3 regions of the Variovorax sp. LjRoot130 genome follow, and region 3 is predicted to be linked to each of the others. Evidence: riboswitches for the same ligand, from Rfam matches in the RefSeq annotation. Region 3 holds a riboswitch; each other region holds the start of a gene.

Region 1 (9,541 bases), on a different contig from region 3:
GCGATCTCCGTGGCGGCCTGCAGGCCCACGGCACCCATCATGCGGCAGTACATCCAGCTGATCGGCAGCACCGCGGCATTGCCCAGCGGCGCGGCCGACACGGCGCCGACGCCGTTGGACGCGACGCCTGCCGTCGCATGCCCCGGCAGATAAGGCACGAGATCTTCGACCACGCACACCGGCCCGACGCCCGGGCCGCCGCCGCCGTGCGGAATGCAGAAGGTCTTGTGCAGGTTCAGGTGGCTCACGTCGCCGCCGAACTCGCCGGGCGCCGCCACGCCGACCAGCGCGTTCATGTTGGCGCCGTCCACGTAGACGCGGCCGCCGTGCGCATGCACGATCTCGCAGAGTTCCTTGACGCGGGTTTCGAACACGCCGTGCGTGCTGGGGTAGGTGATCATCACCGCGGCCAGCTTGTCGCCGTGCTTCTCGCAGGCGCGCTTCAGGTCGTCCATGTCGACGTTGCCCTGCGCGTCGCAGGCCGTCACCACCACCTGCATGCCGACCATCTGCGCGCTCGCCGGGTTGGTGCCGTGCGCGGAGGAGGGGATCAGGCAGATGTTGCGGTGCCCTTCGCCCTTGGCTTCATGGAAGGCCTTGATCGCCAGCAGGCCGGCGTACTCGCCCTGCGAGCCGGCATTGGGCTGCAGGCTGATGCCGGCATAGCCGGTGGCCTCGCAGAGCCAGGCGCGCAGCTGGGCGTCGAGCTGCGCATAGCCCTGCAATTGCTCGGCCGGCGCGAAGGGATGGATGTTGGCGAACTCGGGCCAGGTGATCGGGATCATCTCGCTGGTCGCGTTGAGCTTCATGGTGCAGCTGCCGAGCGGGATCATGCTGCGGTCGAGCGCCAGGTCCTTGTCGGAGAGGCTGCGGATGTAGCGCAGCATCGCGGTCTCGCTCTTGTGGGTGTTGAACACCGGGTGCGTGAGGAAGGCGCTGGTGCGGCGCAGGTCCTCGGGGATGCGCGGCGCGATGCTGCCGGCCAGCTCGTCGAAGCGCGGCATCGGCGTGCCGGCAGGCACGAACAGGGCCCACAGCGTCTCGATGTCGGCGCGGGTGGTGGTCTCGTCGAGCGAAATGCCCAGGTGGTTCTGCAGACGCTGGCGCAGATTGATGCTTGCCGCCTGCGCGCGCTCCTGGATTTTCGGCGTGTCCTCGCCGGTCTTGACGGTGAGCGAGTCGAAGGAGGTCTCATTGGCCAGCTCGCGGCCCATCTGTTCGAGGCCCTGCGCCAGCACCGCGGTGAGCGCAGCCACGCGCTGCGCGATGCGCGTCAGGCCTTCGGGCCCGTGGTAGACCGCGTACATGCTCGCGACCACCGCCGGCAGCACCTGCGCCGTGCAGATGTTGGAAGTGGCCTTCTCGCGCCGGATGTGCTGCTCGCGCGTCTGCAGCGCGAGCCGGTAGGCCGGCTGGCCTTGCGTGTCCACACTCACGCCCACCAGGCGGCCGGGCAGCGAGCGCTTGAACTCGTCGCGGCAGGCCAGATAGGCCGCGTGCGGGCCGCCGTTGCACATCGGCATGCCGAAGCGCTGCGTGGTGCCGCACACGATGTCGGCATCCCATTCGCCGGGCGGCGCCAGCAGCGTGAGCGCCAGCAGGTCGGCCGCCACGCAGAAGGCGGCGTCGCACGCATGGGCGTGGCCGGCGAGCGGGCGCAGGTCGTGCACGTGGCCGGTGGTCGAGGGGTACTGCGCGAGTGCGCCGAAGAAATCGCCGCTGGCCATCAGGTGCGGCAGGGTCTCCGACACGGTGCTGACCTTGACCTCGATGCCGAGCGGCGCCGCGCGCGTTCTGATGACCTCGATGGTCTGCGGATGGCAGTCGCCCGAGACCAGGAACACGTTGCTCTTGCTCTTGGCGCTGCGCTTGGCGAGCGTCATCGCCTCGGCCGCCGCCGTGGCCTCGTCGAGCATCGAGGCATTGGCGATGGCCATGCCGGTGAGGTCGCACACCATGGTCTGGAAGTTGACCAGTGCCTCCATGCGGCCCTGCGAAATCTCGGCCTGGTAGGGCGTGTAGGCGGTGTACCAGGCCGGGTTCTCGAGCACGTTGCGCAGGATCACGCCGGGCGTGTGGGTGCCGTAGTAGCCCTGGCCTATGAAGTTCTTCGCCACCTTGTTCTTCGCCGCAATGGCCTTCAGCTCGGCCAGCGCGTCGGCCTCCGTCACCGAGGCGGGCAGGCGCATCGGCTTCGTGCGGCGGATGGCCGGCGGCACGATGCCGTCGATCAGCTCGGCGCGGGTGGTCGAGCCGACGGCGGCGAGCATGCGCGCTTCGTCATCGGCCTCGATGCCGATATGGCGGGCGATGAATTCCTCGGCGTTCTCGAGTTCGCTGAGGGAGGGCAGGGAAGACTTCGGCATTGGCGTGTTCGGTTCAGTTTTCGTCGGCGAACTTTTGATAGGTGGTGGCGTCGAGCAGTGCATCGAGCTGCGAGGCGTCGCTGATCTTCATCTTGAAGAACCAGCCGCCCGCTTCGGGCGCGCTGTTGGCCAGCGAAGGGTCGGCGCGCAGCGCCTCGTTGACTTCGGTGATCTCGCCCGTGATGGGCATGAACACGTCGGCCGCCGCCTTGACCGACTCGACCACGCCGGCGACATCGCCCTGGCTGTAGCTCTTGCCGACTTCCGGCAGGTCGACGAAGACCACGTCGCCCAGCGCATCCTGCGCATGAACGGTGATGCCGACGGTGGCGACGCCGTCGCCGACCGCCTGGACCCACTCGTGGTCCCTGGTGTACTTGATGCTCATGAAAGGCTCCTTGAAGAAAAGAATTCAACCGCGGTAGTAGTGCTGCGGCACGAAAGGCATGGTGCTCACCTCCATCGGCACCGGCTTGCCGCGCACGATGGCCTGGATGCGGGTGCCGGGCTCGGCATAGGCGAGCGCGACGTAGGCCATCGCGACCGGCCGGTCGACCGTGGGGCCGAGCAGGCCGCTGGTCACCTGGCCGATGGGCGCGCCCTCGAAGGATTCGAGCAGCGTGCCATCGCGCACCGGCACGCGCTCCAGCGCCACCAGGCCGACGCGCTTGCGCTTGAGCGTGTGGTGGTCCAGGTGGCCTGCGACGCCATTGGCCGCCGTGAGTTGCGCCAGCACCTTGGCCGCGCCCGGAAAGCCGCCTTCGCGCGCACCGCCGGTGCGCCGCACCTTCTGGATCGCCCAATTGAGCGAGGCTTCGACCGGCGTGGTGGTCTCGTCGATGTCGTTGCCGTAGAGGCACAGGCCCGCTTCGAGCCGCAGCGAATTGCGCGCACCCAGGCCGACGGGCTTGACCTCGGGCTGGGCGAGCAGCAGCCGTGCGAGCGCTTCGGCATCCTTGGCGGCCACCGAGATCTCGAAACCGTCCTCGCCCGTGTAGCCGCTGCGCGTGGCAAAGGCCGCGATGCCGCCGATCTGCACCGCGCCGCCGGTCATGAAGACGAAGCGCTCGATGCCGGGCGCGAGCCGGGCCAGCGCGGTCACGGCCTGCGGGCCCTGCAGCGCCAGCAGGGCGTGGTCGGGCATCGGCAGCACCTGGCAGCGCGCGCCGATCCTGGCCTGGATGTGCGCGATGTCGGCCACCTTGCAGGCGCCATTGACGATCACGAACAGCGAGTCGTGGCCTTCGTTGAAGAACATCAGGTCGTCGAGGATGCCGCCTTCGTCGTTCAAGAGCAGGCCGTAGCGCTGCTTGCCCGGCGCCAGGCCGATCACGTCGACCGGCATCAGGCTCTCGAACGCGGCGGCGGCATCGGGGCCAGCCAGGCGCAGCTGGCCCATGTGGGAGATGTCGAACAGGCCGGCGGCCTCGCGCGTGTGCTTGTGCTCGGCCATCAGGCCGGCGGGGTACTGCACCGGCATCACATAGCCCGCGAAGGGCACCATGCGGGCGCCGAGCTCCAGGTGCAGGTCGTAGAGCGGGGTCTTTTGCAGATCGTCGGATGCGGAGGCCAAGGCACTCTCCAAAGGGGCAGTCCAGATCCATGACATTCTTGCCATGGGCCACCCCTGCTGTCCGCTTTACCTGAGAGATTCGCCCCACGATCGGGGTTTGCTCCTTCGGTGGGCGGCACTGCGAACAAAAAACGCGATGCGCCGCCTCTCTCCAGCAAGGAAACGCCCGGAAAATGGGGCGCTTCGTCAGTCCTTTTGCCTGAGCGTTCGGGCCCGTTTTTCGAGGGGACCTGCGCCTTCGGCGGCCCCGCGCTGCGAGGCTCTCTCCTGACCTGCCCGAGTGTAAGGGATGAGCCCGGTCCTGGCCGCTCAGGAGCGCTCCAGGCGCAGCCGCCTGAGCAGAAACTTCTCCCACAGCTTGTCGGCGACGAGCTGCAGGGAGCTGCGAATGTGCGCTCTGGCATTGCGCGCGTCGTAGGGCGAGCGGATGTCGGCGCCCAGCTGCCGGGCGCGCACGCTGAGCATGCTCTCCGAGAGAACGCAACGCGCCTTCATGCGCAGGTCGTCGAAGTTCTCCGGCGAGAACGCACTGGCCTTGTGCCATTCGTGGGACCACTTGAATCTGCGCTGCCTGGACGGATCGCTCTCGTCCTTGATCAGCCAGGCTGACACGAAATCGACATAGGCCTCGTCGACGCTGTCGCGAAACAGACGGTGCTCGGGTTCGAAGCGGTCGTAGACCAGCGAATCCAGGAATTCGTTGCCCGGCGAAAGCGCACCGAGCTGGCGGCGCAGGTTGCCGTTCATCGCGAAGCAGTAGGTCGAAACCCATTCGAGCAGGGGACCGAGCGGCGTCATCGTCGAGCGCGGAAAATCGTTGATCTCGCCGAAGAGCCACGGGCCCGGGTGCAGCCCCAGCCTCTTGATTTCACCGCCGAAGCCGGCCACCCTGCGTTCGCTCCATCCGTGGTTTCGCGCGACGGTGTCGTTCGAAAAGATCCACACGTCGGGCTCGCCGCTGCGGGCAAGAATGGCTGCGACTCCTTGGTCCCACCCAGTGAATTCGCGGTTGGAGTTGTCGCCTGCGATGACGAAGCCGTCCTCGCATTCCGCATTGCGCAATGCTTCGCCTCCGGTGGACCTGGCGTTGTCGACGATCGCGAGAACGACACGATCGCTCTCGCCGGCCAACTGCCTTCGCAGCTTGGTCAGCACCTGGACCGAATGATCACGATGCTGACTCCCGTACTCCAGATGAACAAAACCGTAGTTCGTCATGCCTGTTGACAGAAAAAAGAAGGGAGGGTTGGGGCGCCGGATGGGCGCGACGCGACGAGTATCCCACCTCGTCTTGTCAGCGGAGACGCCGAGTTTGTCCGGATGCGGCCATGGCGGCCGTCGGGGCCGATTTCAATGCACGAGCTGGGGCGGCAGCAGCTTGTCGATGCGTTCGCGGATCGACGTGGCGCGCTCGGCACCCGCGAGCTTCTCGATCTCGCCGAGCATGGCGGATGCGGCGGCCAGCATCGACTCCCGGTCGCGCGCTTCACGCAGCAGCTCGCGGAACTGCCCGGCCAGGATCGGATCGCGCCTGACGAACATGCGCTCGCACAGGTCGAACAGGAACATCCGCGTGGTGGCGAGCGAACGCTTGCCGTCGAAGACATCCGCCGCGACCGGCGGCTCGGGGCTCGCGTCCGGCGCCGGAGCTGCCTGCACCGGCGGCGCCACGGCGGGCGTAGCGGGTTGCGAACGATGCAGATAGCCCTCCTGCACCAGGTGCAGCGCCACGCGGCCGGCCTCGTCGCGGCTGCCGAAGAGCTGGCCGAAGTCGGTGACCGAGCGCTGGCCGTCGGCCATCAGCAGCAGGGCGCGCTCGCGCTGGCCCAGCGTGCGGCGGCCCGGCTGGAGTTCTTGGCGCGCTTTCTCGGTCTTGATGAGGAACATCTGATGCTCGGGCGTTCGGGGTCGAGCGCCGCAGCATCGGGGATCCGCATGACATCCTCGTGAATGACCGGGCCGCTGCCGCTATTTGAAGCCCCACAAACGCGGCAGCCAGGTGCTGAGCGCCGGAACGAAGGTCAGCACCAGCAGCACGGCCGCGTGCGCCCACAGGAAGGGCACGAGCTCGCGCACCAGCTGCGACATCGGCACCTTCGAGACGTTGCAGGTCACGAACAGCAGGCCGCCTACCGGCGGCGTGATCATGCCGAGCGTGAGGTTGTAGATCACGATCATCGCGAAGTGGACCGGGTCGATGCCGAGCTTGATGGCCACCGGCGCGAGGATGGGTGCCAGCACCATCACGCCGGGCAAGGGCTCGATGAAGATGCCGAAGAGCAGCAGGAAGACGTTCACGATGATCAGGAACATCCACGGCGAGAGCTGCATGCTGACCAGCCATTCGGCCAGGGACTGGGGAACGCCTTCGATGGTCAGGATCCAGGCGAAGGAGGCCGACAGCCCGATGATGATTAGCACCGAGGCCGACAGCAGCGCCGAGCGCGCGAGGATGTCCGGCAGCGCCTTCCATTCGAGCGTGCGGTAGACGAACTTGCCGCACACCAGCGCATAGAACACCGCCACCACCGAGGCCTCGGTGGGCGTGAACCAGCCGGCGCGCATGCCGCCGAGGATCACCACCGGCAGCAGGATGGCGGGGATGGCTTTCCAGGTGGTCAGCAGCACTTCGCGCCAGGGCGGCATGCCGCCGTCGCCGCGGTAGTTGCGCTGCTTGGAAACGTGGAAGTTCACCACGCACATCGCGACCGCGATCAGCAGGCCGGGAACGAGGCCGGCCACGAACAGGCTGCCGACCGACACGCTGTCGTCCTGCAGCGCGTAGATGATCATGATGATCGAGGGCGGAATGATCGGGCCGACGATCGCGGTCGAGGCCGTCAGCGCCGCCGCGTAGGAGCGGTGGTAGCCGGCCTTCTCCATCATCCTGATGAGCATCGAGCCCGGCCCCGCGGCATCGGCCAGCGCCGAGCCCGAGATGCCCGAGAAGAAGGTGAGCGAGACCACGTTGGTGTAGCCGAGCCCGCCGCGCCGGTGGCCGACGAACTGGCCCGCGAAGCGCAGCAGCACCTCGGTCAGCGAGCCGCCGCTCATGAGTTCGGCCGCCAGGATGAAGAAGGGCACCGCCATCAGCGGGAAGCTGTCGATGCCGGTGAAGGTTTCCTTCAGCAGCACCATCAGCGGATAGGACTCGGCGAGGATCAGCGTCGCGGCCGTGGCCAGGCCCAGCGCGAAGGCCACGGGCACGCCGATCGCGAGGAACAGGCAGGCCGACAGGATCAGGATGATGCTGGCGTTCATAGCGAGGCGCTCGCGGTCGCATCGAAGTGCGCGTCGGACGCGAACTCGCGCTTTTGCACGTAGCCGCGCACGATCAAAAGCCAGTGGACGATGAGCAGTACGCCGCCGATCGGCATCGCGCTGTAGATGTAGGCAAAGGGAATCTGCGTGACGGCGGTCAGCTGGAACATGGTGCGCTCCATGTAGAGCCAGCCGTACCAGACCATGAAACCGAAGAAGGCGAAGAGCAGCGCCGCGACCACGGCGCGGACCGCGACCGCGCCCCTGGGCGGCAGCGCGTCCTGCAGGTTCTCGACCGCGATGTGGCCGCCGTAGCGCAGCACCGGGCCGGCGCCGAGGAAGGTGAGCCAGATCATCATGTGGCGCGAAACCTCTTCGGCCCATTCGAGCGAATTGCTCGTGAGGTAACGCATCCCCACGTTGATGAAGATGATGACCGACATTGATGCGAGCAGCAGAATCAGCGCCCAGCGGTTCGCGGCCAGAAAGTAGTGTTCGAAGGTTTTCATATCAAAACAAAACCGCCCGGTGCCACTGCGGGTTCACCGGGCGGGAGTGCCGCAACGCGGCACGCGCGTTGCCGCGCTACTTGACGTCGCTGATCTTCTTGATGTTGTCGGCGCCGAATTCCTTGGCATAGCCGGTGTAGGCCGGCTTCAGCGCTTCGCGGAAGGCGGCACCGTCGACGGTGCGCACGACCTTCATGCCGTCCTTCTCGAGCTGGGCGATGCCGCTGTTCTCGTCGTCGTTGACCTTCTTGCGCTGCGCCGCGCCGGCCTTCCTGGCGGCTTCGACGAAGACCTTCTTGTCGGCATCCGACAGCTTGTTCCAGACCTTGGGCGACAGCAGCAGCAGTGCCGGCGAGTAGACATGGCCGGTCAGCGAGAGATGCTTCTGCACCTGCGCGAACTTGGAGGACAGGATCACGGGAATCGGGTTCTCCTGGCCGTCGACCGTGCCCTGCTGCAGCGCGCCGAACAGTTCGGGGAAGGCCATCGGCGTCGGCAGGATGCCGAAGGTGCGGTAGCCGTCCATGTGCACCTTGTTCTCCATCGTGCGCATCTTGAGGCCCGCGGCGTCCTGCGGCTTCACGATGTCGCGCTTGCTGTTGGTCATGTGGCGGAAGCCGTTCTCGGTCCAGGCCAGCGCGATGATGCCCTTGCTCGGGAACTTGGCCAGGATGTCCTGGCCGATCGGGCCGTCCATCACCTTGCGCGCGTGCTCGTAGTCGCGGAACAGGAAGGGGATGTCGACGATCTTGACCTCAGGCACGAAGTTGCCGACCGGGCCGGTGGAGGTGTTGACCAGGTCCTGCGTGCCCAGCTGCACGGCCTCGATCTGCTCGCGTTCGCCGCCGAGTGCCGAGTTGGGGAACTGCTGGCACTTGTAGCGGCCTTGCGTGCCTTTCTCGACCTCGTCGCAGAAAGTGGTGGAGCCGACGCCGTAGTGCGATTCCTTGGTGGTCGCGTAGCCGATCTTGAGCGTGGTGGTCTGCGCAAATGCGGCGCAAGCCATACCGAGGCCGACGACGAGGCCGGCGGCCAGTCGGTTCAACTTCATGGGGGGAGTCTCCTGTGAGCGTGGACGTGTTGCAAACGTATGACTATGCATCAATGGGAGGCTTCATCACGTCGGGAGTTTCACGGACGCAGTTGCGTGCCGGCGATGACTGTTGCACCCTCTCCCTCCGGGAGAGGGTGGGGGTGAGGGCACTGGGCCTTTGAGGGTCCGGCTCCGGCCTTAGATCAAGCGCAACGCACAAATCAAAGAACCTCACCACAGCTTGGCGCAGTTCCCACTCAAAACAACCGCAGCGCTGGGCATCGCAGGCGCCGAAGCGGTCTCCCGCGTCACGATCAAGCGCGACACCTTGGAAAGAAGCTTCTCCGAGGTATCGGGCAGCAGGGACACCGCCGTCCCGCTCGCCGGCACCACCCCCATTGCAAACGCGGGCCCTTCCGCCGGCACAGCCCACAGCACCAGGCGCTCTCCCTCGGCCAGGGAAGCGATCGGCCCCAGCACCTTGAGGGTCAGCGTCCTGCCATGGCGCAGCGAGCTCACCAGCAGCCTGCCGTTGCCTGCCGCATCGGTGAGCACGCCCACATAGCTTTGCGGCAGCCTCTCGCCCGAGCGCATGGCCAGCTGGTCGCTCGTCACGAAAAGCCCCGGCGCTGCGAAGAACAAGGTGCTCGCAGCGATGACGCCCGCAACGACGCCGCCCAGCCCGAAGCCGGCCGGCCTGAGCCAGGACGAAACCGAGCCCGAGCGCGCCGGTGCAGGCTGCGTGCGCGCCGCGATCGCGCGCCAGAGTCCGGCCGACGGCTGCTGCGACGGCACTGAC
Region 2 (9,541 bases), on a different contig from region 3:
CCGGGTTACGGCAGCTCCGCACAGTGAGCGCCCAAACCCGCCGTTCATGCCATCCCAAAAGGATCTGGACATGCGCGTGGTTGTACTCGGCGCCGGCTTGCTCGGCGTGACATCGGCCTATTACCTTCAACAGCTGGGCCACGAAGTGACGGTGGTCGACAGGCATGCCACGCCGGCCGCCAAGGCGCGCGGGCGCGTCGACACGGTCGTCACGGCCGCGGCCGACCAGCTTCTTCGGCAATCCGCCGCTCGCCGTGCCGCCCGCGCGAAATGGGTGGGGCTGTACGTGCGCCTGCGGCGACGCTTCGCGAAGCTGCTCGATCGCGCCATCGGCGAGGCGCCGAAATCCAAGCCGATCGAACACCTCGTCCGGCTGGGCGCCTACAGCCGCGACATCGTGCGTTCGTTGCGCGACGAAGCCGGCGTGCCCCCGGGCCAGCGCAACCCGGGCCTGCTGAGCATCTACACCGATGCCGACGCCTTCAACGCCCGGCTGGCGCGCGCCTCTCATTGGAAAGATCTGGGATGCGAGGAGCGCCTGGTCTCGGCCGAAGAGGCGCTGCGCATCGAGCCGGCCCTGCAGGCCCTGCGCGGCGAGCTCGCCGGCGCAGCCTATTCGCTCGACGATCCGGCGGCGCGCGACCCGGCCCAGTTCGCGGCCAGCATGGTGTTCCTGTGCCGCGCGGCCGGCGTGCGCTTCCTGACCCAGCACACGGTGATCTCCCTGGAGGAGCGCGCAGGCCGCATCGACCATGTCGAGCTGCTCGATGCCGACGGCCAGCCCGTCGTCCTGCGCGGCCAGGCCTATGTGCTGGCGCTCGGCATCTCCAGCGCGATGCACGCCGAAAAGCTGAAGATCGCCATGCCTTTTCGCTTCCTGCGCGAATACATCGTCACGATCCCTCTCAAGGACGCGACCCGCGCACCGCGCGTCGCGCTGCGCGACCGGCAGGGCAAGCTGGGCATCCGGCGCATCGAAACGCCGGGCAGCGACTGCCTGCGGGTCTCCGCCACGGTACGCGCCAGCTTCGACGAAGAGAGCGAGCCCGATTCGGACCGCGTCGACGCCATCCTGCGCCGCATCGAAACGCTGCTGCCCGGCGCGGCCGACACGGCGCATGCCTCCCTCGAGACGGTCGTGCATGCCGTCAGCCGGGACGGGCTGCCGATGATCGGCAAGACCCGCCTGTTCAACCTGTTCCTCAATGTCGCGCCGGGCGCGCGCGGCTGGATCAACGCCTGCGGCGCCGGCAAGTCGATTGCCCGGATCGTGAGCGGCCTCAGGCCCGAGCTCGAGTTCGCCTTCAGAAATCCGTAGCCGCGCGCGTCCTCGCCGCCTTACAATTGCTGCACTGCAGGAGAGCGGGCCGCGGGAAGCGGCTCCACCGAAGGCGCAAACTCCCATAAACGCTCAGGTCGGCTCACGCGATGAGCCTGTACTGCATCAACTGTCAAAGCCGTCTGGAGAGCCATCACGCCATGTGATGCACCGAAGGAGCAAACCTGCTGCGGGCGCAGCGGGTGAATCTCTCAGGTACCGAGGACAGGGGGAGCGGCAACTTGGACGCATGGTCCGGTTGCTTTCTTTTTCGAGCTTCCGTTTCCGTTGCGTTCAAGCGCTGCAACCTCAAAGGTTCTCGAAATGCGCGTGATCGTTCTCGGCGCCGGCCTGCTCGGCGTGACCTCGGCTTACTACCTCCAGCAACTCGGCCACGAAGTGACCGTGATCGACCGGCAGGCCACACCGGCTGCCGAAACCAGCTTCGCCAACGGCGGCCAGATCTCGGTCAGCCATGCCGAACCCTGGGCCAACCCGAGCGCGCCGCTCAAGGTGCTGCAATGGCTCGGCAAGGAAGATGCACCGCTCCTCTTTCGCATCCGCGCCGACATGCGCCAGTGGCTCTGGGGCCTGCAGTTCCTGCGCGAATGCACGCCGGCGCGCACGCGCCACAACATCGAGCAGATCGTGCGCCTGGGCACCTACAGCCGCGACACGCTGCAGCAGCTGCGCCGCGACACCGGTCTCAGCTACGACCAGCGCACCCAGGGCATCCTGCACTTCTATACGACCCAGAAGGAATTCGACGGCGCACTGAAGCCGGCCGAGCAGATGCGCGCACTGGGCTGCGAGCGCCAGGTGATCTCGGCCGACGAGGCGGTGAAGATCGAGCCCGCGCTAGCCCACATCCGGCCCCAGTTGGCCGGCGCCACCTACACGGCCGAAGACGAATCTGGCGATGCCAACCGCTTCGCGCGCGAACTGGTCGCACTGGCCTCTGCGGCCGGCGTGAACTTCCTCATGAGCCACACCGTGACCGCGCTGCGCGAAGCAGGCGGCAGCATCGACCACGTGGAAGCGACAGACAACGAAGGCCGCTTCCAGCGCATCCGCGGCGACGCCTTCGTGCTGGCGATGGGCTCGCTGAGCCCGCTCTACGCGACGCCGCTGGGCATCCGGCTGCCGATCTACCCGGCCAAGGGCTACTCGGTCACGCTGCCGGTGAAGGATGCCTCGAAGGCGCACCAGGTCTCTTTGACCGACGACGAGTACAAGCTGGTGTTCTCGCGCTACACCTCGGCCACCGGCGACCGCCTGCGCATCGCCGGCACGGCCGAACTCAACGGCTACGACCGTGACCTGAACCGCGTGCGCTGCGAGGCCATCGTGCGGCGCGTCGAAGAGCTGTTCCCTGGCGCCGGCGACAGCACGCAAGCCCAGTTCTGGACCGGACTGCGGCCGGCGACGCCCAGCAACGTGCCGCTGATCGGCAAAACGAAGCTGCCGAACCTGTTCCTCAACACCGGCCACGGCACGCTGGGCTGGACCCACGCCTGCGGCTCGGGCAAATCGATCGCGCGCATCGTGAGCGGCCTCAAGCCCGAGGTCGACTTCGCTTTCGCCACCTCCTAGCAGGCTGCTGAAGTACCAGGCACGCCGAAGGCGCCCAGCGCACTGAAGACGGCATTCTTGTGATTTCGGCGTCCCAAGTCCGCTGCCATCCCTGTTTCCCCCGTTTTGAGGCGCGTTTGGGGCTCTCACTGGCCCGCTACGCGGCCAACGGACGGACTTCTGCCAAGGTCCGCATGCGCACCAAGTTGTAGGCGGCCATCGTCAGCACGAACAACTGGTCGACTTTCTTGATGCCGCGCACCATCACCTGCCGGATGGGGCCGACGAACTTGGCCCAGCCGAAGCCTTGCTCGATGAGCTTTCGCTTGCGCTGCGAGATCGCATAGCCCTCGCTCCGAGCGATCTCGTCGGCCACCGCCGAGCGACGCCCCGATTTGTTCTGCGCCACGTGCGGCGTGACCTTCATGCGATGCAGCGCCTCGATGAACTCGGCCGCGTCATAGCCCTTGTCGGCGCCCAGCGTGACCTCGGTATCCGGACTCGCGGTGGCTTGACGTGCGTCCCTGATCATGACCTTGGCCGCTTCACGCTCGGCAAAGCCGTCGGCCTGCGTGACCATGGCGTTAACGACCAGGCCGTGACGGTTGTCGGTGAGCGTGTGTCCCATGTAGCGCAACTCGCTGGCAGTCTTGCCCTTGCGGTACAGCCTCGAATCGGGATCGGTCTTCGACTCGTGCGTTTCGTTGCTGCGTCGCTGCCCCTTGAAGTCCCCGCCGCTGGCGCCATCGTCGTCACCGTCCTTGCCAACGAAGCTCTTGTGTCCGGCCCAGGCCTGGATCAGCGTGCCATCGACGCTGAAGTGCTCTCCCGACAACCAATCCTTGTTCTCCGCCGTCTCCAGCACTTCGTTGAAGAAGGCGACGACCGCGTCGTGCTCAATCAGGCGCTGGCGGTTCTTACTGAACACCGTCGGCACCCACACCGCGTCGTCCATCGCCAGGCCGATGAACCAGCGAAACAGCATGTTGTATTGCGTCTGCTCCATGAGCTGGCGCTCCGAGCGGATGCTGAACAGAATCTGCAACAGCATCGCGCGAAGCAGCTTCTCCGGCGCGATGCTCGGGCGGCCGCCCTTGATGTCGGCCTCGTACATCCGAGAGAACAACTCGTCCATCTTGGCCAGCGCCTCATTGACCATCACCCGGATGCGGCGCAGCGGATGGTCGGCGGGAACGAAGTCGTCCAGCCGTCTCATGGTGAACAAACCTTCGGTGAATGTGTCAGGGCCGCGCATCGGAGCAGGTTTTGTGGGTCTGCAAAGACAACGCCCCAGGCCTACTTACGGGGGACTTTCGAATGAGGTATTTCAGCAGCCTGCTAGGTCCCAGTCTCAGTCGCGCAGCAACTCCTGCATCAGCTCGCGCAGGATCGGCAGCGCCGGCGCCTCGGTGCGCCGGCGCAAGGTCACGAGGCCGAAACGCGCGACGCCATTAAGCTCGGGTTTCATCTTCAGCTCGACCAGGTCTGGCGCCGCCGCGCGAATGGCCAGCAGCACGGCGTCGCTCCGGCGCACCACCTCCACCAGGCTCGGGACTTCCTCGCACTGCAGCGTCACGCAGAGTGCCGGGTGCGCCTCGGGTCCATAGGCCTCGACCAAGGTGCGCGCCACCTCGTCGCTCAGCGGCGTGGAGGCTACGGGATAGCGCTGAACCGCCTCGAAGCTCACCCCGCTGCGAAGCCGCGCGAGCGGATGGCCGCGGCGGCACATGAAGACGCCACGCATTTCGTGCAGTGCGCTCAGCTCCAGGTCGGCCGCGGGCTTCAGCGAACGCGCATCGACCACCAGCGCATCGAGCGTGCGCGCGCGCAACGCCTGCGCCAGCAAATCGGTGCCGCCGCGCGACACGACCACGCGCATCTTCGGATGGCGGGTCGCCATGCGCATCAGAAAAGGCGTCATCAGCATCGCGCCGGGACCCGAGCCCATGCCGATGCGGATCACGCCGCCCTGCCCCTCGCGCATTAGCCGGCCGCTGTCGCGCAACTCGTCGGCCTCGAACACCAGCTGGCGCGCGCGGTTCAGCACTTCGCGCCCGAAAGCGGTGAGTTCGTTGCGGCGTCCGACCCGGTCGAACAGCGGCATACCCAGTTCGTCCTCGAGCGCGCGGATGCTGCGGCTCAACGCCGGCTGGGTCAGGTGCTGGGCCTGTGCGGCCTTGCTGAAGGAGCCGCTCTTTGCGAGCGAGATCAGATGCCTTAGTTGAACCAGCGTCATCGTGGGTGCCCGGCAAAGTAGTGCATCGAAGTCATGCTAATGCAGACAACAATGCATTGGACGTTCGGATTGATGACTCCTACGATTCGCTCGCATCCACCGGAGCCCCGATGAAACCGTTGTCCCGACCTTCGCGCACCCTACTTCTTGCCGGCCTCATGCTCGCCGCAAGCACGGCCTTCGCGCAGACCTATCCAACGAAGCCCGTCAGCCTGATGGTTCCCTATCCGGCCGGGGGGCCCTCCGACGCGGCCGCGCGCATCTTCACCGTGCCGCTGGGCAAGGAACTGGGCCAGCAGGTCGTGGTGGAGAACCTCGGTGGCGTCAGCGGCGCGATGGCTGCGCAGAAGGTGCTGGCGGCGCCCGCCGACGGCTACTACATCTTCCAGGGCTCGCCGAACGAGGTGATCCTCTCGCCGCTGGCCAATGCGGCCGTCAAGCTCAAGGCCGAGGACTTCCGCCTCGTGCATCCGGTGACCGACGCCGTGATGGTCTTCGTCGCGCGCAAGGACCTGCCGGCCAACACCGTCGACGAGCTGATCGCGCTGGCGCGCAAGTCCGGCGACGCGCCGCTGAGCTACGGCAGCGTGGGCGTCGGATCGCTCTATCACCTGATCCTCGAGAGCGTGCAGCAGCAGGCCGGCATCAAGCTCATGCATGCGCCGTACAAGGGCAACGCACCGCTCCTGCAGGACATCGGCGGCGGCCAGGTGGACTTCGCGGTGCTGGTCTACAGCGCGGCCATGGGCGCGCTGGCCGAGCAGGGCCGGCTCAAGGTGATCGGCCAGCTTGGCGCGCAGCGCTCCGAGCTGCTCAAGAACGTGCCGGCCGTGAGCGAAGGCAAGGAGCTGAAGAACTTCTCCTACAAGATCTGGAGCGGCTTCATGGTGCCGAAGAACACGCCGGAAGAAGTGGTGCAGCGCCTGCACAAGGCGATCGGCGCGACCCTGAAGGACCCGGCCGTGCGCGCCCAGCTCGCGGCCCAGACGCAGGTGGCTTCGGCGCCGATGTCGCTGGCCGAATCGGCGAAGTTCTTCGAGGCCGAAACGGCGCGCTACCGCAACATCGCCAAGTCGATCAACCTGCAGCCGCAGTAAGCTGGCCTCATGAGCACACTCCTCGAACAATTGCACGCGCAGGCCGGCGAATTCATCGGCCTCAGGCGCGACATCCACCACCATCCCGAACTTGCCTTCGACGAGCACCGCACCTCGGCGCTGGTCGCCGCGAAGCTGGAGAGCTGGGGCTACGCGGTCGAGCGCGGCCTCGGCGGCACCGGCGTGGTGGGCCGGCTGGTGCGCGGCAAGGGCAAGCGCCGGCTCGGCCTTCGCGCCGACATGGATGCGCTGCCGATCGACGAAGCCACCGGCCTCGCCTACGCGAGCAGCCACGCCGGCGTGATGCATGCCTGCGGCCACGACGGTCACACGGCCATGCTGCTGGCCGCCGCACACCATCTCGCCGAACGCGGCCGCTTCGACGGCACGCTGAACCTGATCTTCCAGCCGGCCGAGGAAGGCGGCGGCGGCGCGCTGCGGATGATGGAGGACGGCCTGTTCGACAAGTACCCGTGCGACGCGATCTTCGCGATGCACAACATGCCGGGCCTGCCGCAAGGCCGGCTGGCGCTGCGCGAAGGCCCGGCGATGGCCTCGTCGGACTACGCCACCGTCACGCTCGCCGGCATCGGCGGCCATGGCGCGATGCCGCACCGCACCGCCGACCCTATCGTCGCCGCGGCCAGCATCGTGATGGCGCTGCAGACCGTGGTGTCGCGCAACATCGACCCGCTGCAGATGGCCGTGGTCACGGTGGGCGCCATCCATGCCGGAAAGGCCAACAACGTGATCCCGCAGAGCGCCGTGCTGGAGATCAGCGTGCGCGCGCTCGACCGCGAGGTGCGCGGCAGGCTCGAAGAGCGCATCAAGGCGCTCGTCGCGGCACAGGCAGAGAGCTTCGGCGTCAAGGCGCAGATCGACTGGCGGCCCGGCTATGCGGTGCTGGTCAACACGCCCGAGGAAACCGCCTTCGCGCGCGAAGTGGCGCTCGAACTGCTCGGCCCGGAGCGCGTCACGCTGCAGGCGCCGGCGCTGCCCGGCAGCGAGGACTTCGCCTTCATGCTCGAGCGCGTGCCCGGCAGTTATCTGCTGATCGGCAATGGCGAGGGCGACAGCCACGGCGCCTGCATGGTGCACAACCCCGGCTACGACTTCAACGACGACAACGTCACCATCGGCTCCGCGTACTGGGTGCTTCTGACCGAACGCTTCCTGCGGGATTGAACTCACCCCCAGGCTCCCCCACTTCGTGTGGTCCGCCACCCCCTCTCCGGGGGCAACACCGGCGGCCCGGCAAAGCCGGTTCCGCGGTGTTCCCCGCCGGACTCTCGCGCTTTCGCGCACGCAGGGCAGTGAGTTTTCAGTCGTCCGCGGTGAACACGGTCAGCACGCCGGTGTAGCCGTAGAGGTGATGGCGTGCGATCTCGCCGGCGGCGAAGAAGCCGACCAGCGGCACGTCGCCGAGCGCATGGCGCACGATCTGCAGCTCGGCCCCGGGCGCACCGAAATGCGGGCCGCCGCGGCCCGAGCAGCTCACGTACACGGCGCCGGCGATGCGGCGCGCCGGATGGGGCGCGGCCTCGGCTTCGCCGGCCGCGACGGCGCGTGCGGTCGCGAGCGTCTGCTCCTGGGGTTCGAGTTCTTCGCGGACCTCGGCGCACACGCGCATCAGGTCGGCGCGCGCGGCCTGCGCATTGCGGCGGCAGAAGGTCATGCGCATGCCGGCTTCGGCCGTGTCGGCGATCGCGACGCCGCGACGCGTGGGGTCGAGGCCGATGATGTGGCGCACCAGCACGTCGGCGCCGAGGTCGCCGGTGCGACGGATGCTGTCGCTGCCGGCATCGACCAGGCCGACCAGCGTGGCGCGCACGGCATCGATCGCCTCCTGCGGCGCCTCCAGCGAAACGCCGAGCTCGGCCAGCAGCACGTCGAGCGCCGGCTCGCCGTCGAGCCGCAGCAGCAGGTTGCCGTCGGCTTCGGTGATCACGCGCTCGCGCGACACAGGCTGGCAGCCCTGGGTAACCCTGGACACCACACGCACGCCCTCGCCGAACACCACGCCCGAAAGCCCGCCCGAGAACACGCCGCCCGCGGCGCCGTGGCCGCGGATATTGCCGTTGCCGCCGATGGCGAACTGCAGCGATCCGGCGCGGCCCGAGGAGAGGCCGCCGAACAGGTAGCCGGTGTCGGTGCGGCCCGCCATCTCGGCGATCAGCTCGGCGAGTTCGGGCGTGGCCGGGTCGGCATGCACGAGCGCCGTGTGCGCCGCGAAGCCGCTCATCTCGGTGCTGGCGAGCGGCGCCACGCCCGAGAACACGCGGTATTGGTCGCTCGGGAGCTGGCACAGCATCACGCTGAGTGCCGGCTCGTCGAAGTACTCGGCGTTGTTGGCCGAGACGCCGATGCCCACGGTGCCCGACCAGTCGGTGATCTCGGGCAACTCGGCGCCGAGGTGGTCGAGGATCTCCTGCGCATCCTCGGCGTAGTGGTCGGTGATGTAGAGCAAGCCCAGCGTGGGCGAACGTGCGTAGTCGGGCAACGCCATCTGCGCCCGCAATTGGGCCAGCACGAGCCCGGCCGCCATGCGCCATTGCGGATGGGTGGCGTGACCGGAGGGAAACAGCTTCATGGACTCGGCTCTCTGGCGTGGTTCGGTGTGGGGATCAGCGTCCGCGCGCTCGCTTGCGCGCCGGCGCCGTGGATTTCTTGGCCGCGCCGGGCGCAGCCGGCGCCTTCTTCGTGGCGGCCGCGGCCGTCTTGCGTGCCGGCTTCTTGCCCGATGCGGTGCCCATCGCATTGCCGACCGCATCGGCCAGCGGCTTGGCCGTGTCCGGCATTTTCAGCTGGGACGCGTCCTGCAGGGCCGAACTGGCGATCTGCTGGAACTGCTGCGTGAGCGCGCCCCACCATTGCAGCGGGTCGACCACGCCGGCGGATGCGTCCGACGATGCGACGGCAGTCGCCGAGGTCTTGCCGCGCCCGTTGCCCCGGGCTGCCGCGACCGGCGTCTCGATGTCTTCGGGTTCGTCTTCCGGCTCGTCCTCCGGTTCCGGCACAGGCGGCGGAGCCGGCGGTGCAGCGCGCGGCGCCGGCGCGGCGACAGGTGCCGTCGCTTGCCGCGTGAACGCGTTGGCCAGATCCTCCATGCGCACATTCATGCCGCGCAGCGTCGAGAGCGTCATCTTCTGCACCTCGAGCGCCTGGATGGTGGCCTTGAGCGCGTGACCGTTCTGCTCCAGCCAGTACTGCACGGTCTTGAGTTCCTGGATGCGCTTGTCGACCTCTTCGACGCTCAAGGTCGGCGCCACCCAGCTCGACAGGCTCGGCATGCCGGGCACCGTGCTCGCGCTCCCCGCA
Region 3 (9,541 bases):
GCAGACTGAAGGCGGACCGTTGCGGCTCCCTAGGCAGGCAGTCCTGCCCAGAACTCGGTGAGCAGGCGCGCGAAGGCATCGGGCTGCTCCACTGCACTCAAATGTGCCGCGTCAAGAAAACGCAGCTGCGCGCCCGGGATGCGCCGGGCAATTCCCTCCGACATCACCGGCGGCGTCGCCTCGTCGCTACTGCCGGCGATCACCAGCGTGGGGCACGCGATGCTGGCGTTGCTGGTGTCGAGGTCGATATTGGAGACCGCCCCGCACGCGGCTGCGTAGAGCTCGGGTGAAGTGGCCTCCAGAACGGCACGTAAAGCGTTCACCTGAGCCTCATCATGTTGATGAAATCCCGGCGTAAACCAGCGCTGCATGGCGCCTGCGGCAATCGACGGCACACCCTGCGTCAACACCGTTGTGATACGGGTCTGCCACATAGCGCGTGCGGCATCGTCGTAGCTGCTGGCCGAGTTGGCAATCACCAAGCTGCGTACCAGTCGTGGGTGGCGAGCGCCCAGCGATTGGGCCGTCATGCCGCCCATCGAAAGACCGACGAAATGCACCGGCCCCACCGCTTGGCTGCGGATCAACTCGGCCGCGTCATCGGCCAAGTCTTCCATGGTGTAGGTACCGGCGCTGGCCGGGCTACGACCATGGCCCCGGTGGTCGTATCGCAGCACGGTGTAGCGGTCTTCCAACGCGACGGCTACGTCGTCCCACATGGTCAGATCACAACCCAGGGCATGGCTCAGCACCACCAGCGGGCCTTGCCCTTGTTGCACAAAATTCAGGTGGGGCATCACGCTTTCCAGCAAAGGGCGGTCAGTCGAGTTTGGCGCCGGATACTTTCACCCGTTCAGCCTGCACTTTGAAGTCTCGCGCCAAGTAGTTTTTGTACTCCTCGGGCGTGGAGCCAACGGCCACATAAGAATAGGCGTCGATTTGAGTGCTGCGGAAATCGGGGGCCATCAGAATCTTGCGAACGTCGCTGGCGATTTTCTCCACCACGGCCGAGGGCGTTCCCACGGGTGCCACGAGCCCGATGTTGAAAGCACCGTTGATGTCTTTCACGCCCGCTTCCTTGAACGTTGGCACTTCTGGCAGGGCAACACTGCGATTGTCGCCGGAAATAGCCAGCGCCTTCAGCTTGCCCGATTTGACATGTTGCTCGATGACTGAAACACCGAGGATCGCCGAGTCCACCTGACCCGAAATGACCTCGGGGATCAGCGGCGCTGCGCCTTTGTAGGGTACGTGCACCATCTCCAGATTCTCCTGTTTAGCAAACATTGCCAGGGGCAAATGGACAATGCCGCCGGCGCCGGAAGAGCCGTAGCTCATCGGCTTGTCTTTGGCGTTACGTGCCAATTGCACAAACTCTTTGAGCGTATTGGCCTTCGAGTTTTGCGGCACGATAAAGACCATCGGCACGGTGATCAGCCACGAGATGGGCGCAAAGTCCTTTTCAGCGTTATAGGGCAATTTCTTGTACAGGTGCGGGTTCATGGTCAGGGCCGCCTCCGTCGCCGCAAACAAGGTGTAGCCATCGGCCGGGCTCTTGGCGACGAACTCGGCACCAATAATCTCATTAGCGCCTGTTTTGTTGAGAACCAGGACTGGCTGGCCCCACTCCTTGTTCAGCCTGACGCTCAAGGCCCGAGTCAGGTTGTCCACAGGGCCGCCCGCGGAGTAAGGAACCACGATGGTCACCGGCTTGGCAGGGAAAGTCTCGGCAACCACGCCGTGCGAAGCAGCAACAACGACAAGGGATAGTGCAATTTTGAAAAGATTTTTCATAGAAGTTGTGTGAAACGGGATCGGGTTACAGAAGCAAGACGACAGGTTGATCTTTTGTCAGAACGCTCGAAATATGGCCGTTAGAGATGATGCACTTTGCTAGGAAGCGCATGAAGAATGCTCCCATGCAAACTGACTGCTTAGAACGATATCGCGCTCCCAACCAGGCGCGATAGAACAAATGCGCGCTTGAACTTGGATTATTGCGACATCATCGGATGGGGCGGCGGAGCTTTCATATTCGCACGGCTTCGCAATTCTATCGACCCCGTCACACTCGGACGAGAATTCCGTTATTGGTCGACCTGATGACCTGCGGTTTGGAGTGATGGCGGCGAGTTGTCGCCAAGGGAAGCGCGCTTGGTCACAGGCGCATCGATCAATGTCCCGGATTAATAGCCTAGGAATTCTTCTTCATGAAACTATATTGGTCATCAACATCTCCATTCGCAAGAAAAGTTACCGCAAGCGCCCACGAGCTAGGGCTAAGCGACAGGTTAGAAACGATTTCAACTCGAGTCGCACCGAACAAGCCTGACTTAGCTTTATTGCCATATAACCCGCTTGGGCAACTTCCAACACTCGTTTTAGATGACGGGACCGCGCTCTACGATAGTCTCGTAATCATCGAGCACCTCATTCATATGGCAGGTGGTGCTAAGCTTATTCCGTTGTCGCCGGAAGCGCGAATTGAAGAGCTTCGGCTGCATGCGTTGTGCAATGGTTTTCTCGACCTGTTGGTGCAATGGCGCATCGAATCAATGAAGGATACGAAGCAGATTGCGCTTATTAATGCGTTCAACTTGAAGTCGAGCATGGTATGGACAAGACTGGAGGCGACAGTCGAGCGAGTCGCGCAACGGCCTTTCGGGTTGGCCTCCATTACGCTGGCTATCGTTGCTGAATACGCTGACTTTCGGTTTCCAAGGCTCGGTTGGCGAGAAAAATACCCGGCGCTCTCTAGCTGGCATCAATCTATACAGTCACGGCCCTCTTTGGCCTCTACCAGATTTTTCGATAGCTCGAAGCCACAATAGGAAGGAAAGTATGGACCGCTGGTAATAACCTGCGATGTAATGAATCTTGATCATTGACGCAAGATGTTGCCGCGCGGCAATTGCAACGGTCCATATTGATGCTTCTTACAAGGTGACTACGGCTTACGGTCTCAACAGCTACCACCAAATTAGGATACTAAATGTCAAAACTCGAGCGCAAACTGATTCCTACGCCTGAAGGTCAGGTCGAACTTCTCGTCGAAGGTAAGGGCCCACGCATTGTTCTGCTCCCGTCGCTGGCGAGAGGCGCTACTGATTTCGATGAAATTGCACCCATAATTGCAGCGGCTGGATTCCGCGTGTTGCGGCCTCAGCCACGCGGCATAGGCGCGAGTTCGGGGCCGACCGAAGGCATCACATTGATCGATCTTGCCGCCGATGTCGTTGCTGCGATCGAAGCCGATTGTGCGCCGGAGAAGCCTGAAGCATTGTGTGTGGTGGGCCACGCGTTCGGCAACTGGGTCGCGCGGGTTCTCGCCCATCATTGGCCTTCGATGACAAAATCTGTCGCACTTCTCGCAGCGATTATTGGCAGCACAATATCGCCCGAACTCTTGATTTCCGTGAATGTCGTATCTGACAATTCCAAGCCGGAAGCAGACCGCCTATTTTATTTGGAGCGCGACTTCTTCGCTCCGGGGCACGATGCTTCCGTTTGGTTGAGCGGGTGGCATACAGAGGTCTCTAAATTCCAGCTCGCGGCGACGAATGCAACGGCCGACAGTAGTTGGACCGAAGTGGGCAAAAATTTGCCGGTGCTCTATGTTGCGCCTGAATTTGACAAGATTGCACCCGTACCCGAAGAAGATTACTTGCGAGATCGTGTAGGCCATCTCACGACGATGGAAATCATCCATGGTTCTGGCCACGCACTTCTCCCGGAGAAGGTTTCGGAGGCCGCGGCTGTGCTTGTCTCATTCGCCCAGTCCATCATGCGCGGCGAAGGGCGACCTACCTAAATCTACCTAGTCGCACGTGTGCTTCAAAGAGCCAGCATCTTTGCGGCTAAAGATTTTCCCGGCCCCGCTTTTCGCGCGGGGCCTTTTCCCACAGCTCAATTTTTCCAGGAGAACTCCATGAGCATTCAGCGCATCGAACCGGGCGCCCGCATGAGCAACGCCGTCGTCCACGGTAACATCGTCTATCTCGCCGGCCGGGTCGGCGAAGGCGAGAGCGTCACTGACCAGTGCAAGAGCGCACTTGCCGACGTTGACCGCCTGCTCGCTGCCGCCGGCAGTGACAAGTCGAAGATCCTGCAGACGATCATCTATCTCTCGGATATCGCCACTTTCGGCGAAATGAACGCCGTCTGGGAAGCCTGGATCGATCCAGTCAACCCGCCGGCCCGCGCCACCAGCGAAGCCAAGCTCACCACACCGAAATTCAAGGTGGAGTTCATCATCACGGCGGCGATCTGATCGCTCCGATATAGGGAACCGGAAAGCCGGCCTATCGCTCTGATAGGCCGGCAATCGGGATTCGAGGAGTATCCTTTAAGGGTACGGGAGAGATCGGTCACCTGCCCCCTCCCAACCGTACCAGCGTAGTGGCAGGGAAGTCCGTCAACTTGGAATGACGGATTGATGAAGCGAGCCAGGCTTACCGGATGTGCAGATCATTGAAGTTTCGAGCAGGCGGCGGGTGCGAAGCCCGTCGATCTCGGCCGCGAGCACGGCGACTCGGAAATGACGCTGTATAGCTGGAAGGACCGTCACGGCGGCATGGACGCTTCCGAAGCGAAGCGCCTGAAGCAGCTCGAGGACGAGAACGCCAAACTCAACAAGCTGCTTGCCGAGGAGTTGTTAGAGGTGGCTCGGTTGTTTGAACAGTTTTCGGGCTGTCGCTAAGTGCATTTCTGGCTCGGTCAAGCCGCCATCGTGATTGATCCTGCTTGAAGAACCAACTACTGAGTGAGCCAGATTTGTGTAAACTGACTTCCTCGATCGCGATAAGTCTAAATCCTGATCACTCTTTACAATGCTTTCGTAGAGAGAAGCCCATTGCGGCGATATAACGTCATCCACGCTTACCTTTGATTGTCGTGCTTGTGATGGGGTCGTTGCAAATTGAGCCCGGAAACATCGATTGAAGTGAGAGCTATCGGAGAAACCGGTGATTGTCGCGATTTCCGTTATTGACTTGGGGCTATTTAAAAGAAGCCAATATCCATAAGCAAGTCGAAACTGACGGCAATATTGCTGGACCGGCTGCTTCATTTCCTGCTGGAAAAGCCGTTCTATCTGCCGCTTAGAAACCCCCAAGGTTGACGCAAGAGATTCAACCTTCAATGGCTGCTGTCCAAGATTTCTTTCGATGATCTTGAGCGCCCGAAGTACTCTCGCATCGAGTGGATTTTCTCTTGTTCCAGAATTCTGCTCAGTTTCGGTGGGGGAGGCCGAAAGCTCTTGCGGCGCGGGAATCTCGGCGCCGATAGCGGAATAATGACGTTCTAAAAGCCATGATCCGAGTTCCAGTGCCGCTAGCCCTCCCGCACAGCTAACTCGCCTGCCGCTCACGACCAAGTTAAGGCCTGAGATTTGCTGCACCTCCGCGAAACGGGTATCTCGGTCGGCGCCGCGATACCAATCTGTTGCGCAGGGCAATCTATCGAAAAATCCGGCTTCGATTAGCACAAATAGTCCGGAACCTATTCCCGCAAGAGTTGCGCCCTTCATATCGGCGCTTGTGAGTGCTTCCAGAATCGATCTGCGGTCCTCGACAGGAGCAGCTGTCTTCCCGCCTATCACGAAAACGTAGTTGCAATCGCGAGCAGCGTGCAGGGGCGCTGTCGGAGGTACTTGGACCCCGCAGGTCGTTTGCGCTGGCTTTTGTCCTAGAACGACATATTCAAAGTCGACTCCGACCGCGGCTGCCGGGTCGGTGCAATGCTTCAAGATATAAACCAGGGCAGAGTACGAAAACATCGTGAAGCCTGGAAGGAGGATGAAGCCGACCTTCACTCGCCGCCGCGCCAGCTTGGCGGATTCGGCCTTCACACCAGAAACCGGCATCATCGTGGACTCTCCTGCCATAAGGTCGGCAATCGTAGCAGTTGCAGTATGTCCGCGCGCAATCGGATGCTCATGGCACTTGTCGCATAGAAGGTAAGCGGATGGCCGTCCGATCCTTGACGACTGCGACCGGCGGCACGCGGCAATTGGCCGCTCACGGCGGTCTCGCCGGGAGGGCACTTCATCGATTGCCAGCGGTGCGGCAGGAGATTGTCGATGCGCTGGCCATGTGCGTGGGCAGGCGCTGCAGGACGTCTTTAGGTACGCGTGCGGATCGGGGCCGCAGAGCTTGCCGCCTGCACCAGGCTCATCACGACGGCCGCGCGATGGCCGGCCAGTTCTGATTTTTTCAACTCCCCTGCCTCACGTTCCAGGCTTGGCGCTCGAACAACGAGAGGCTGGTTGGCTCCCGACCCCTTGCGGCACTATCGACTTCCAGCAACGATCCGAATAGACTTCGATATAGCAGGAGAGCGGGCCGCGCGAAGCGGCTCCACCGAAGGCGCAAACTCCCATAAACGCTCAGGTCGGCTCACGCGATGAGCCTGTACTGCATCAACTGTCAAAGCCGTCTGGAGAGCCATCACGCCATGTGATGCACCGAAGGAGCAAACCTGCTGCGGGCGCAGCGGGTGAATCTCTCAGGTACCGAGGACAGGGGGAGCGGCAACTTGGACGCATGGTCCGGTTGCTTTCTTTTCGAGCTTCCGTTTCTCCGCGTTCAAGCGCTGCGACCTCATAGGTTCACGAAATGCGCGTGATCGTTCTCGGCGCCGGCATGCTCGGGATATTCGTACCACAGGCAGCGCGCTCGCGCCCGCCCTGAGCGAGCCGAATGCCGACGATCAGCTCTCCGCCCCACTCGACGACCCCTATTTCGGCAATTGACCACTTACTTCCAAGGACACCAGAGAATGACAACGCAAGGACCCGACGTACGCCTCACCCAACTCGGCATCGAATTGCCGAAGGCGGTCGCCCCCGTCGCCAACTATGTGCCGGCCCGAAAGAGCGGCTCGCTGATCTACATCGCGGGCCAGGTGCCGACCGCCGGCGGCAAGGACCAGTACGTGGGCAAGGTCGGCCAGGACGTCTCGATCGAGAACGCCCAGAAGGCGGCGCGACTGTGCGCGATCAACATCCTTGCCCAGCTGCGCACGGCCCTGGGCGGCAGCCTCGATGGCGTCGCGGGCTGCGTGCGCCTCGGCGGCTTCGTTAATTCCACCCCCGAGTTCGGCGACCATCCGAAGGTGATCAACGGCGCCTCCGACCTGATGGTCGAGGTGTTCGGCGAAGCGGGTCGGCATGCGCGCGCCGCAGTCGGCTGCAATTCGCTACCGCGCAACGTCGCTGTCCAGGTCGATGCCATCTTCGAGTTGGCCTGACGATGAACCACGCCGCGGCCTGGGCTGACGGCTGTGTACCGATAAATGCGCTGACCGGCTTCCTCGGCAGCGGCACCCACGCTGCTACGCCATTTGCTGGCCGATGCCGGCGTGGCGGACACGGTGGTCGTCATCAACGAGTTCGGTGAGGTCGGGCACGACCACCTGTTGGTGCGCGCGAGCTCGCTGAAGACGTCGTCCTGGTGAGCTTGGGCACTCTACGAGTTCGGCCGGGCTCTATTGGCTAGACTGCGTTTCAGCGCGGGCGCAATACACGACGCGACGCGGACCAACCGTGAAGACCGCCTTTTTAGATGAAGGACTCGGTAAATCTAGAACACTGCTAGGGAAATGCTTATATGGCGCCTCCCGGATTACAAGCAACTTGTGTGTAAAGGATCAGGAGGCAGAGCTGCAGTCTCATATTCGGCCTGTTGTGCAGGCGTGATGCCTGCTGGCCCTGATGGTATTCGCTGACGAGGCTCCCTGATCATCGAGATTGGTGCTCTTGATCCCTATCGGAGTGTCCCCATCCCGGTCCGACCTGTCTGGCGCATCACACGCGTGGTCGCTTGCTCTCCTTCGAAGCGGTAGTTTCTAGGTTCCTGCCAGTGCACTTGCTGCCACGCCGCAGGTCTCCACGCCTGTCCGCGTGCCAACACCACCATATCGTTCGCGCCAGCTTGTTGGCCACCGCCGACGACTACGCTGTATGGCCGGCGCTGGGCTTCAAATTTGACCCGCGTGTTCAGCCTACCCCGATGCTTTTTTAAGCGGTGCCACCGCAAGAACAAGGCGGTGCGCGAGATCGTGAGGGCCACAAGCCTGTCGCGCAAGACGGTGCACAAGTACTTGCGCACGCCGGTGGCGCAGCTCCGAAGTACCGGCGCAATTCGGCGTCCCAGAAGCTGCATCGTCAGGTCCACAGCCCGCCATAGCTTTTCGGCATCGTGCCCTCCGCGAATGCTATTTGCCGCGCGGATGACGCTGCCCTAACCTTTTGGTCATTCGAAACGGAGGTCCTACGTGACTGTTTGCATGATTGCAATATGACATGGCACTTGACATAGCTGGTGAGTACGTCGTCCCTGCCTCCCTGGCGACTGTGTATTCCGCTGAACGACCCCGCGATCCTGAAGCAGTGCATCCCCGGCTGCGAAGAGATCGAGGAGAGGTCCAACGGCGAGTTCGCCGCGATCATGCGCTTCGAGTTCGGACAGCTAAAGGCGCGATTCAGGGGCAAAGTCCACCTCTTCGATCGGGATCCGCCGAACGGCTATCGGCTGGTCGGCGAGGGCGAGGGAAGCGTTGCGGGTTTTGCCAAGAGCTCAGCCGTAGTGGCCCTGGCGGACACACCGGAAGGGACAAGGTTGACCTACCAACTGGGAGCGAATGTCGGCGGCAAGATCGCTCAGCTTGGCCAACGCTTGCTCATGTCAACGACCAAGAAGATGCAGGAAGGAGGAGGCTAGTCGATCTCGCCGCGAATGAGGTGCTCGAGGCGCCATGATGCTTCGGGAACTCAGCGCGCCGCGATGCACTCCACTTCGACACGAGCATTAAAGGCCAGTCCGCTCGATCCGAACGCGCTGCGTGCGGGAAATTTCCCCGCCGAGAAATATGTCTTGTAGACGTCATTGAAGGCGTTCCATTCATTCATGTCGGCCAACATCGCGGTGCACTTCACTATGTCGGCAAACGTGTATCCATGCACCTCCAGTGATGTCTTGATGTTCTCCATCACTTGTTTGGCCTCCGGCTGAATGCCGCCAGGTGGCAGCTTGAGGCTGCCGGGGATGTTCCCAATTTGGCCTGACAGGTAGAGTGTCGAGCCCACTTGCACTGCTTCGGAAAATGGAAGTGTTGTGGGAAGAACCTTTCCGGAGTTCAAGTGCTTCGGAGCCGCACAGCCGCTGATTAAAACGATCGCCAGGCCAGCGAGCGCTACGGGAAGTATCAAGCGGCCGGCAGCGCCAACGCCGCAAGACAGTGGATTTGCTTGAAAGTGCTTGGAACTCATGGGGTACCGATCGCTGCAAGAAACTTATCGATGTCGCTCATGTCGTTGAAGACGGACGGCGAGATGCGTGCGTGATTTGCGCGCAAGGTAATTTCGATCTTCGCGGGTGCAAGGCGAGGCGCCAGCTGGGATGCGTTGAGATAGGCGAATGTCACGATGGCGGAGTTGGAATCGGTCGGCGTCACCACTTGAAAGCCTCTGGCCCTCAGGCCGTTCTGCAAAGCGTCGGTCATAGGCTTTCGATAGGCTTGGATCTTGCCGGGGCCCACGCTC

The links. Region 3 has a riboswitch for glycine ahead of ACSQ86_RS34330 (RidA family protein). Riboswitches for the same ligand answer to the same signal wherever they lie in the genome.
Region 1: another riboswitch for glycine. It lies ahead of gcvT (glycine cleavage system aminomethyltransferase GcvT); the one in region 3 lies ahead of ACSQ86_RS34330 (RidA family protein).
Region 2: another riboswitch for glycine. It lies ahead of ACSQ86_RS03225 (D-amino acid dehydrogenase); the one in region 3 lies ahead of ACSQ86_RS34330 (RidA family protein).

The regions. Positions count from the first base shown of each region.
Region 1 covers NZ_CAXURM020000001.1:2,190,334-2,199,874, forward strand. The annotation lists gene gcvP (aminomethyl-transferring glycine dehydrogenase) at 1-2,366, opposite strand, end outside; gene gcvH (glycine cleavage system protein GcvH) at 2,380-2,754, opposite strand; gene gcvT (glycine cleavage system aminomethyltransferase GcvT) at 2,779-3,975, opposite strand; glycine riboswitch at 3,987-4,104, opposite strand; glycine riboswitch at 4,125-4,211, opposite strand; gene ACSQ86_RS11075 (hypothetical protein) at 4,249-5,157, opposite strand; gene ACSQ86_RS11080 (hypothetical protein) at 5,290-5,826, opposite strand; gene ACSQ86_RS11085 (TRAP transporter large permease) at 5,908-7,200, opposite strand; gene ACSQ86_RS11090 (TRAP transporter small permease) at 7,197-7,709, opposite strand; gene ACSQ86_RS11095 (TRAP transporter substrate-binding protein) at 7,786-8,760, opposite strand; gene ACSQ86_RS11100 (anti-sigma factor) at 8,974-9,541, opposite strand, start outside.
Region 2 covers NZ_CAXURM020000001.1:614,360-623,900, reverse strand. The annotation lists gene ACSQ86_RS03230 (FAD-dependent oxidoreductase) at 71-1,318, shown strand; glycine riboswitch at 1,346-1,436, shown strand; glycine riboswitch at 1,452-1,557, shown strand; gene ACSQ86_RS03225 (D-amino acid dehydrogenase) at 1,643-2,911, shown strand; gene ACSQ86_RS03220 (IS5 family transposase) at 3,048-4,145, opposite strand; gene ACSQ86_RS03215 (LysR family transcriptional regulator) at 4,242-5,126, opposite strand; gene ACSQ86_RS03210 (tripartite tricarboxylate transporter substrate binding protein) at 5,237-6,223, shown strand; gene ACSQ86_RS03205 (M20 aminoacylase family protein) at 6,233-7,408, shown strand; gene ACSQ86_RS03200 (FIST signal transduction protein) at 7,545-8,813, opposite strand; gene ACSQ86_RS03195 (PhaM family polyhydroxyalkanoate granule multifunctional regulatory protein) at 8,848-9,541, opposite strand, start outside.
Region 3 covers NZ_CAXURM020000002.1:942,200-951,740, reverse strand. The annotation lists gene pcaD (3-oxoadipate enol-lactonase) at 30-797, opposite strand; gene ACSQ86_RS34360 (Bug family tripartite tricarboxylate transporter substrate binding protein) at 820-1,794, opposite strand; gene ACSQ86_RS34355 (glutathione S-transferase family protein) at 2,211-2,831, shown strand; gene ACSQ86_RS34350 (alpha/beta fold hydrolase) at 2,993-3,811, shown strand; gene ACSQ86_RS34345 (RidA family protein) at 3,929-4,270, shown strand; partial or broken gene ACSQ86_RS34340 (transposase) at 4,481-4,678, shown strand; gene ACSQ86_RS34335 (GlxA family transcriptional regulator) at 4,655-5,863, opposite strand; glycine riboswitch at 6,320-6,410, shown strand; glycine riboswitch at 6,426-6,531, shown strand; gene ACSQ86_RS34330 (RidA family protein) at 6,778-7,248, shown strand; gene ACSQ86_RS34325 (SRPBCC family protein) at 8,322-8,720, shown strand; gene ACSQ86_RS34320 (RidA family protein) at 8,771-9,268, opposite strand; gene ACSQ86_RS34315 (aminotransferase class V-fold PLP-dependent enzyme) at 9,265-9,541, opposite strand, start outside.